DNA from 2 places in the Stenotrophomonas sp. 1L-E-5-B-C3 genome. Region 2 is predicted to be linked to the other one. Evidence: riboswitches for the same ligand, from Rfam matches in the RefSeq annotation. Region 2 holds a riboswitch; the other holds the start of a gene.
What was found. A riboswitch is a leader RNA that binds a small molecule or an ion and turns the genes downstream of it on or off. The one in region 2 is predicted to bind glycine.
Positions count from the first base shown of each region.

Region 1: linked by a shared signal. The riboswitch ahead of gcvP (aminomethyl-transferring glycine dehydrogenase) and the one ahead of AC0Z6F_RS16955 (trimeric intracellular cation channel family protein) in region 2 are both predicted to bind glycine.

Region 1 is NZ_JBXAWS010000010.1:29,079-34,375, forward strand. It holds gene AC0Z6F_RS13885 (hypothetical protein) at 1-164, opposite strand, end outside; gene AC0Z6F_RS13890 (siderophore-interacting protein) at 234-1,130, opposite strand; gene AC0Z6F_RS13895 (multidrug effflux MFS transporter) at 1,273-2,499, opposite strand; glycine riboswitch at 2,798-2,900, shown strand; gene gcvP (aminomethyl-transferring glycine dehydrogenase) at 2,963-5,297, shown strand, end outside.
Region 2 is NZ_JBXAWS010000014.1:98,891-104,187, forward strand. It holds gene AC0Z6F_RS16945 (hypothetical protein) at 1-411, opposite strand, end outside; gene AC0Z6F_RS16950 (GIY-YIG nuclease family protein) at 484-750, opposite strand; glycine riboswitch at 791-880, shown strand; glycine riboswitch at 894-999, shown strand; gene AC0Z6F_RS16955 (trimeric intracellular cation channel family protein) at 1,082-1,699, shown strand; gene AC0Z6F_RS16960 (MdtA/MuxA family multidrug efflux RND transporter periplasmic adaptor subunit) at 1,985-3,151, shown strand; gene AC0Z6F_RS16965 (multidrug efflux RND transporter permease subunit) at 3,148-5,297, shown strand, end outside.

The DNA of each region.
Region 1 (5,297 bases), on a different contig from region 2:
ACCCATTCGCCATCACGGCGCACGACACCGGCCAGCAGGGTGCGCTGCGCATCGCGCAGTTCGGCATGCGGCTCCACCGGCGAGGCCTGCGCGGCTGCCTTGTTGGCGGCCTGCTTTTCCTGGCGACGGCGCTGGTCGCGGCGGATCTTGGAGCTGGTGGACATGGTGCGGTACCGCTGCGAGGGGGGCGCAAGGATAACGCACCCCGCCCACAGCACCGCTTCACGCTCCGCTCAGTCCAGCACTTTTCCGTGCCGCCAGTAGCCCATGAAGGTGATGGCGCGGCGGTCCAGTCCGCAGTCACGCACCAGATGGCGGCGGATCGCCATCACCGCACCCGCCTCGCCGGCCACCCAGGCATACAGCGGTCCGGCCACGCTGGCATCGGCCTGCTCCCACAGGATCTGAGCGTCGACATCGATCTCTTCCAGCGCATCGCCGGCAGCCACGCTCGAGGTCGCTGCCAGCCGTTCCTGCACCGCCTGCAGCAGCGGCTGGCCATAGGCGGCCTGCCCGCGCGGCAACCACACCAGCTCGGCCGTGCCCGGCGCTTTCAACGGCACCGCATCGCCGGCCTGGGCCACTTCCAGCAGCGCCAGCGTGCGCGGCGGATCAGGCATGGCCGCCAGTTCCTCCAGAATGCCCGCCACCGCAGGCAGCGCCGTTTCATCGGCCACCAGCAGCACCTGGCCGACGCCGGCCGGCGGCTTCCATTCCCAACCTTCGCTGCTGTCGGCACAGTCGGCATCGGGGGCCAGCAGCACGACGCGGTCACCCGGCCGCGCATGCATGGCCCAGCGCGAAGCGGGCCCGGTCACGCCGTGGATGACGAAATCAACGTCGACCTCGCCCTGCTCGGCGCGCAGCTGGCGGATGGTGTAGGTGCGCATCGGCGGCCGCAGCTCATCAGGCAGGGCCCGGTAGCGCGGATACCAGTCCTCGCCGCTGGGCACCTGTGGCACCTCCTGGCCGGGCAAGGGGAAGAACACCTTGATCCGCTGGTCCGGGCCTTCGGTCTTCATCCGCGCCACGTCGGCACCGGTGAACACCATGCGGTCCAGGGAAGGGGAAAGAACGCGGCGCTCCTTCAGCGCCACCTCGAACAGGCGGTAGGTCTGCTGCGCAGCCATGGGGGTACCTCATGCGACGACATCGGATTGGCTGGCTGTCGTGCATCCACGCACCGGCTGGCTGGAATGCCCAGCCTAGTCCGGTTGTCCGCGGCTGCAAGGATGTGCCGGCATCCCCGTCCGCCCTACCCCTGCGCGCTGCTCAATGGCCCGTGCAGGCTGCCTGCGCCGCGCGCTCGCGCTGGTGTTCCCAGTACCAGAACACGAAGCCGGCGCCGAAGAACGCGGCCTGGCCCAGTGCCAGGTGCAGCGGGCTGGCGCTGAGCAGCGGCGACACCACGCCGGCCACCACGGTGCTGATCATCAGCTGCACGAAGGCCTGCAGCGAGGACGCCAGGCCACGCTGGTGCGGATACATGTCCAGCACCGCCAGCGCCAGGATCGGGAAGATCAGCGCCATGCCCATGCCGCCCAGGAAGATCGGCATCACCGCCCACGGCAGTGCGAACTGTGGCGCCAGGCCGACGTAGCCGATGTTCAGCAGCACCGACAACGCACACAGGCCGAAACCGATGGCGACCTGTCGCGTGGGGCTGCTGTGCCCGGCCATGCGCCCGGACAGGAACGAGCCGGTGGTCATGCCGCCGATGGTGGGAATGAACAGCCAGGCGAAACCGCCCTCGCCCAGGTGCAGGTGCTGCATCACGAACACCGGCGCCGAGGAGATGTACAGGAACACGCCACCGAAGCCGATGCTGCCGGCCAGCGCCAGGCGCAGGAAACGCGGATTGAAGCCGATGCGAACGTAGTCGCGCAGCAGCACGCGCGGTGACAACGGCACGCGCGCCTCGACCGGATGGGTTTCCGGCAGGTAGCGTGCAGTGGCCGCCAGCAGCACCAGCGCGAACACCACCAGGAACCAGAAGATCAACGGCCAGCCAGCGCCGCTGAGCAGGATCCAGCCACCGATGATCGGGGCGATCGCCGGGGCGATGCCGAACAGCATCGACACCTGGCTCATCAGCCGCTGTGCGTCATGGCCGTGGTACAGGTCGCGGATCACCGCTCGGCCGACGATCATGCCGACACCTGCCGACAGGCCCTGCAGTGCGCGGAAGCCCAGCAGCGTGGTCAGGTCAGTGGACAGCGCACAGCCGACTGAGGCGCCGACGAATATCACCAGGCCGCCGAGGATCACCCGCTTGCGGCCCCAGGCGTCGGACAGCGGTCCATGGGCCAGGCTCATCAGGCCGTAGAACAGCAGGTACACGCTGATGGTCTGCTGCACCGCCACTTCGTCCACCGCCAGGCGCTGGGCCAGCTGCGGGAACGCCGGGAAGATGGTGTCGATTGAGAACGGACCAAACATGGCCAGGCCGGCAAGCAGCAGGGCCATGCGGCGGGTGGAAGGAGCAACAGCGGCGGTCATGGAGAGGCGTCCGGCAGGGCCATGCGCGGCACGCACGGCGGGCGCCAGTCCCCTGAAACAGGGACAGCGCCAGATGAATTCGGGTATCCACCCATCATAGGTGGGGATTGCGCCCCGCGCCATGCACGGATGCACAAAACGCACGGCCGGGCCATCGGCCATTCAGGCGCAGCGGCGCCCCCCGGGAGCGGCCGGCCGGCGCGCAACGGGCTATAATCGGCGGGCAACACGGTGGGAGAAGCGGAACACCGCTGCCGAAGGCGCAACGCCCGTAATCGCTCAGGCCCGATACCACCCGTAACAGAACTCTGGAGAGACCGGTTCAATCCGGCGCCGAAGGGGCAAGAAGCTGCGGTCCGCCGCGCTTTCAAACTCTCAGGCAAAAGGACAGAGGGGCGCCCCGCAGACCGCCGACCGGCGGCTTGTGCCCGTGCGTGTGCCCTTTCCTGACGGATCCTTCGCCATGTCCCAGAACACCCCTTCCCTGCGTGAGCTCGAGCATCATTCGGCCTTCGTCGAGCGCCACATCGGCCCCAACGATGCCGAGATCGCGCAGATGCTCGGCGTCATCGGCCACGCCTCGCTGGATGCGATGACCGATACCATCGTGCCGGCCAAGATCAAGTCGCCGGCCCCGCTGGCGCTGCCGGAGTCGATCACCGAAGTGCAGGCGCTGGCGAAGATCCGCGCGATCGCCGACAAGAACACCGTGCTGCGCAGCTTCATCGGCCAGGGCTACTACGGTACCCACACGCCGAACGTGATCCTGCGCAACATCCTGGAAAACCCGGCCTGGTACACCGCCTACACCCCGTACCAGGCGGAAATCTCGCAGGGCCGCATGGAAGCGCTGATCAACTTCCAGACCCTGTGCGCCGACCTGACCGGCATGGAAATCGCCAACGCCTCGCTGCTGGACGAAGCGACCGCCGCCGCCGAAGCGATGACCCTGGCCAAGCGCTCGGCCAAGTCGAAGTCGGACACCTTCTTCGTGCACGACGCCGTACACCCGCAGACGCTGGAACTGTTGCGCACCCGCGCAGAACCGATGGGCATCGTGCTGCGCGTTGGCACGCCGGCCGAAGCCCTGGAAGCGGACAGCTTCGGCCTGCTGCTGCAGTACCCGGACACCTTCGGCCAGGTCGGCGACTACAAGGCGCTGGTCGATGCCGTGCACGCACGCGGCGGCCTGGTGGCCGTGGCCACCGACCTGCTGGCGCTGACCCTGCTGGCCGCCCCCGGCGAATGGGGCGCGGACATCGTGGTCGGCAACAGCCAGCGTTTCGGCGTGCCGTTCGGCTTCGGTGGCCCGCATGCGGCGTTCATGGCCTGCCGCGATGCCTACAAGCGTTCGATGCCGGGCCGCCTGATCGGTGTGTCGATCGACGCACAGGGCAACCCGGCCTACCGCCTGACCCTGCAGACCCGCGAGCAGCACATCCGTCGCGAGAAGGCCACGTCCAACATCTGCACCGCGCAGGTGCTGCTGGCGGTGATGGCCTCGATGTATGCCGTCTACCACGGCCCGGAAGGCCTGACCCGCATCGCCCGCCGCACCCACCGCCTGGCCTCGATCCTTGCCAGCGCGCTGCGCAGTGCCGGCGTGCAGGTCGGTGGTGACTTCTTCGACACCCTGCACGTCACCGGCGTGCACGCCGATGAGATCCACGCCAAGGCCCGTGCCGCCGGTTACAACCTGCGTGCGATCGACAGCGACTCGGTCGGCATCAGCCTGGACGAAACCACCACCCGCGCCGACATCGTGGCCGTGGCTTCGGTGTTCGGTGCTTCGCTGGATGTGGACGCACTGGATGCCAGCACCGCCGACGCGCTGCCGGCCGGCCTGCTGCGCCAGTCTGAATTCCTGACCCATCCGGTGTTCAACACCCACCACAGCGAGCACGAACTGCTGCGCTACCTGCGTTCGCTGGCCGACAAGGACCTGGCGATGGACCGCACGATGATCCCGCTGGGCTCGTGCACCATGAAGCTCAACGCCACCGCCGAGATGATCCCGGTGACCTGGCCGGAGTTCTCGCAGATCCATCCGCTGGTGCCGGCCGACCAGGCGCTGGGCTACAAGGAACTGATCGACTCGCTGGAAGCGATGCTGGTGGAATGCACCGGCTACGACGCGGTGAGCCTGCAGCCGAACTCCGGCGCGCAGGGCGAGTACGCCGGCCTGCTGGCGATCCGTGCCTACCACCGCTCGCGCGGCGAAGACCATCGTGACATCTGCCTGATCCCGGATTCGGCGCACGGCACCAACCCGGCATCGGCACAGATGTGCGGCATGAAGGTGGTGGTGACCAAGACCGATGCCAACGGCAACGTCGACGTCGAGGACATCCGCCTCAACGCCGAGAAGTACAGCGACCGCCTGGCCGCGATCATGATGACCTACCCGTCCACGCACGGCGTGTTCGAGGAAGAGGTGGTGGAGATCTGCGAGATCATCCACAAGCACGGCGGCCAGGTGTACACCGACGGTGCCAACATGAACGCCCTGGTCGGCGTGGCCAAGCCGGGCAAGTGGGGTTCGGACGTTTCCCACCTGAACCTGCACAAGACCTTCTGCATCCCGCACGGCGGCGGCGGCCCGGGCGTTGGCCCGTGTGCGGTCAAGGAGCACCTGGCGCCGTTCCTGCCGGGCAAGCTGGGCGACCACGGCCCGGTCGGTATGGTCAGCGCAGCCAGCTTCGGCAGCGCGTCAATCCTGCCGATCAGCTGGATGTACATCGCGATGATGGGTACCGAAGGCCTGCGCAAGGCCACCCAGGTCGCCCAGCTCAACGCCA
Region 2 (5,297 bases):
CAGGCCCATTTCGTCGACGCCCAGCTGCATGTACATGAACGCGGCCGCTTCGTCGGTCATCGGCTGGCCCTTCGGGAAACTGTCGAGCCAGGCGGTGATGCGCGCATGCCGATGCTTCAGTGCATCGGCCATCGCGCGCTTTTCCGCGTCGGTGGCACGTTCCTGCATCTCGTCGCGCAGCAGGTCATCGCCGATGCCCCATTTTTCGGCCAGCGGAATCAGGTCGACCAGATCGGGCGGCACCCGGTCACGGCGCAGGTGGATGGGGTCAGCAGTGGCCGGGCCACGCTGCGCGGCCAGCTCTGCGGCGGTTCCGATCTGCCCGTGCTGCAGTGGCGGCGAGGTCGGCGCCTGGGCGCAGGCCGGCAAGGTCATGCAGGTGGTGAACAGCAGCATCCAGCAGGTCTTCATCGGACCAATCCTATGTCCATGGCTGTGGCGATCATGGCATGGGCGGCGTCTCCATCCACGCAAGGCGTGGATCTACAGGACCGGTGCCTGCAGCCAGGCCAGTTTGCGTTCGCGCGGCTGCTGCTTGAGCTGCCATTCGGCGCGCGAGGCGGCGGCCCGGTCCGGGTACTCGCGCACGGCCAGTACGCGCAGCGGCGGCCGCGCCCGGGTGTAACGCGCGCCCTTTCCGGCCTGGTGGGCAGCGAAACGCGCGTCCACGTCGGTGCTGATGCCGGCGTAATAGCTGCCATCGCGGCATTCGAGCAGGTACAGGAACCACGGGCGCAGGGACGAGGCCATGGCCGGATTATGCCGTGTTGCACTGCAGCGGATATACTGGCGCCCGAATGCAGGAGAGAGGCGCCGCGCTGGCGCCCGCCGAAGGCGCAGGCTCCCATGATCGCTCAGGCCGGTGGGCTGGAATCCCACCAACCATGCATTCGACTCGCCGAGCTGGAGAGAGGTCACCGGGCTTGCCCGGCACGATCCGCCGAAGGGGCACGCGGCCCATGCCGCTGAACTCTCAGGCAAAAGGACAGCGGGAGCGGCACCGGTCATCGTCATCCCGTCATTGCGCAGGCAGTGGCGGTACACGCGCATGGCCGGCCCCACCGCGCCCGGAGCCTGTCCCATGCTGCTGTCCATCATCTACCTGATCGCCATTTCCGCCGAAGCCATGACCGGCGCGCTGTCCGCCGGCCGCCGCCGCATGGACCTGTTCGGTGTGATCATGATCGCCTGCGTTACCGCCCTCGGCGGCGGATCACTGCGCGACATCCTGCTCGGTCACTATCCGCTGGGCTGGGTGAAGCATCCCGAGTACCTGGGCTTCACCGTGTGTGCGGCGCTGATCGCCACCTGGGTCGCACGCTGGATGCACCACTTCCGACGCACCTTCCTGGTGCTCGATGGACTGGGCCTGATCGCCTTCACCCTGATCGGCTGTTCGATCGCACGTGAGGCCGGCCATGCCATGCCGATCGTGCTGATTGCCGGCATGCTGACCGGCGCCTTCGGCGGCGTGCTGCGCGACATCCTCTGCAACGAGGTGCCGCTGATCTTCCAGAAGGAGCTGTACGCGATCATCGCGCTGCTGACCGGCGCGGCCTACCTGTTGCTGCTGCACTGGGGCGTGGCCGACGCCACCGCGATCCTGTGCTGCCTCGGCGGCGGCTTCGCGCTGCGCCTGCTGGCGATCCACTACCGCTGGGAAATGCCGAAGTTCGTCTATCACGACGAAGTGCATTGATTGTTTGACGGTAGTGCCGGCCGCTGGCCGGCAACACGGCACGCGCCCGCAGATTCCGGCAGGTTGCCGGCCAGCGGCCGGCACTACCGAATGCGTTGCATGACCATGGTCATGCGGCATTGGCCGGGGTGATTGGCTACCATTGTCACCCCGTCGCTGCCGCGACGGCATCCAGCCACGCCGCGCCCGCGGCCCCGCCAGACAACTCCCTCCCCGCTGCCCGTGGTGCCGTGAACGCGCCGACGGGCCCGCATGTCCCTGCGCGCGCAGGGCGCAGGATGCCCCATGTCTGTCGCCGAAAATTCCCGCTTCCGTCGTGCCCGCCTGTTGTGGGCGGTGCTGGCCATCGCCCTCGTCGCCGTTCTGGCGTGGTGGCTGTGGCCCCGGAACGGCGCCGGCAGCAGCGACGATGCGCCGGGCAAGACGGTGCCGGTACGCGTGGCACGCGCCAGCGCCGAGCCGCTGGTGCTGCGCCTGAAGGCGGTCGGTACGGTCACCCCGCTGCACAGCGTGGTGGTACGCAGCCGCGTGGATGGCGAACTGCTACGGCTGCATTTCCAGGAAGGCCAGCAGGTGAAGGCCGGCGATCTGCTGGCGCAGATCGACCCGCGCCCGTATGAAGTGAAGCTGGCACAGGCGCAGGGTACCCAGCAGCAGAATCTGGCCGAGCTGGAAAACGCCGAGCGCCAGCTGCAGCGCTACCGCGAACTGCAGAAGCAGAACTACGTGTCCGGGCAGGAACTGAGCGACCAGCAGAGCAAGGTGCGCCAGCTGCAGGGCCGCCGCCTCAGCGATCAGGCGTCTGTTGATGAAGCGCGCCTGCAGCTGCAGTACACCCGCATCACCGCGCCGGTCAGTGGCCGCGTCGGGCTGCGCCGGTTGGACGTGGGCAACCTGGTGCGCGCCAGCGATGCCGAAGGCCTGGTGACGCTGGCGCAGACCGCGCCGATCAGCGTGCTGTTCACCGTGCCCGAACCCGAGCTGCCTGCGCTGCTCGATGCCGTGCAGGCGCAACCGGCACTGGCGGTGGAAACCTGGGACCGCGAAGAACGCCGGCAGCTGGCCCGCGGCTCGCTGTCCAGCGTCGACAACCGCATCGATACCACCACCGGCACGTTGAAACTGCGTGCGCACTTCGACAACCACGATCTGGCGCTGTTCCCCAACCAGTTCGTCAACGTCCGCCTGCAGCTGGGCGAGCAGCCCGCGCTGCTGATTCCCGATGCCGCCGTGCAGTTCGGCAGCCAGGGCAACTACGTGCATATCGTCGACAAGGACAGCAAGGCACAACGCCGCACCGTGGTGCTCGGTCCAGCCGATGATGGACGCGTGGCCGTGCGCTCCGGGCTGGCCGCAGGGGACAAGGTGGTGATCGAAGGCATCGACGGGCTGGAAGACGGCACGGCGGTGGAGATCATCACCGAGGAGGCCGCGACCAAGGCCGGCGCATGAACCTCTCGCGCTCGTTCATCCTGCGCCCGGTCGCAACGACTCTCCTGATGGTGGCGCTGCTGCTGTCCGGCGTGCTGGCCTATCGCCTGCTGCCGGTGGCGGCGCTGCCGCAGGTCGATTACCCGATCATCCAGATCACCACGCTGTATCCGGGTGCCAGCCCCGAACTGACCACACGCACCATCACCGCACCGCTGGAGCGCCAGCTCGGCCAGATTCCCGGCCTGAAACAACTGTCGTCGACCAGTTCCGGTGGCGCCTCGGTCATTACCCTGCAGTTCGGGCTGGAGGTGTCGCTGGGTGTGGCCGAGCAGGACGTGCAGGCCGCCATCAACGCGGCGGGCAGCTTCCTGCCCGGGGACCTGCCGGTGCCGCCGGTGTACCGCAAGGTCAACCCGGCCGACACCCCCATCCTGACCTTGGCGGTGACCTCGCAAGGCCTGTCGCTGCCGCAGGTGCACGATCTGGTGGATACGCGCATCGCCCAGCGCCTGGCGCAGTTGCCCGGCGTCGGCCTGGTCAGCCTGGCCGGTGGCCAGCGCCCGGCGGTGCGCATCCAGGTCAATCCAGCGGCGCTGGCCGCCAACAACCTGGGCATGGACCACATCCGCACCGCCATCGCCGCCGCCAACGTCAACCTGCCCAAGGGCAGTTTCGATGGCCCGATCCGCGCGGTGATGCTCGATGCCAACGATCAGATGCGCAGCGTGGATGAGTACCGTGCCCTGATACTGGCCTGGCGCGACGGCGCGCCGCTGCGGCTGGGCGATGTAGCCACCATTACCGATGGCGCCGAGAACCGCCAGTTGGCTGCGTGGAGCGGTACCACGCCGGCAGTGCTGGTGAACATCCAGCGCCAGCCCGGCGCCAACGTGATCGCCGTGGTCGAGCAGGTGCGTACGCTGCTGCCGCAGCTGCAGGCCACGCTGCCCGCCGGCGTGCAGATGAATGTACTGAGCGACCGCACCGAATCGATCCGCGCGTCGGTGCGCGGCGTGCAGAAAGAACTGGTACTGGCCATCGGCCTGGTGGTGCTGGTCACCTGGGTGTTCCTGCGCAATCTGCCGGCCACGCTCATTCCCAGCGTCGCGGTGCCGCTGTCGCTCATCGGCACCTTCGCGGTGATGCTGCTGGCCGGCTATTCGCTCAACAACCTCACGCTGATGGCGCTGACCATCGCCACCGGCTTCGTGGTGGACGATGCCATCGTGATGCTGGAGAACATCGCCCGCCATCTGGAGGAAGGCGAAAGCCCCCGCGATGCAGCGCTGAAAGGCGCAGCCGAGATCGGCTTCACCCTGGTGTCGCTGACTGTTTCGCTGATCGCGGTGCTGATCCCGCTGCTGTTCATGGCCGACCTGGTGGGTGCACTGTTCCATGAGTTCGCAGTGACACTGGCTGTAGCCATCGGCATTTCGCTGGTGGTCTCGCTGACGCTGACGCCGATGCTATGCGCGCGGTTCCTGAAGCCGCACGCGAAGACTGCACATGCGCCCGATGTCTTCGACCGCGTCATCGGCCTCTACGACCGCCAGCTGCGCTGGGTGCTGCAGCGCCAGCCGCTGATGTTGCTGGCCACCGTTGCCACCCTCGCACTGACCGTGGCGCTGTACTTCGCCGTGCCCAAGGGTTTCTTCCCGGTGCAGGATGCCGGCCTGGTGCAGGGCATCAGCGAAGCGCCGCAGGCGATCTCGTTCCAGGCCATGCGCGAGCGCCAGCAGGCGCTGGCGGCGGCCATCGAAGCCGACGAGGCGGTGGCCAGCGTCTCGTCCTACATCGGCGTGGACGGCAACAATGCCACGCTCAATACCGGCCGCCTGCTGATCGAGCTGAAACCGCACGGCGACCGCGATGGCGCCGCCGTGGTGATGGCGCGCCTGCAACAGCGCGTGTCGAAGATCCCCGGCATCACCCTGTACCTGCAGCCGGTACAGGAGCTGGGCATCGAGGACCGCATCAGCCGCACCCAGTACCAGTTCACCCTGGCCACGCCGGATCTTGAAACACTGGAACGCTGGACCCCGAAGCTGCTGCAGGCGCTACGCCAGCAACCTGCACTGCGCGATGTCGCCAGCGATCTGCAGATGCAGGGCCGGCAGGCGCGCGTGGCGATCGACCGCGATGCGGCGGCGCGCCTGGGCGTGAG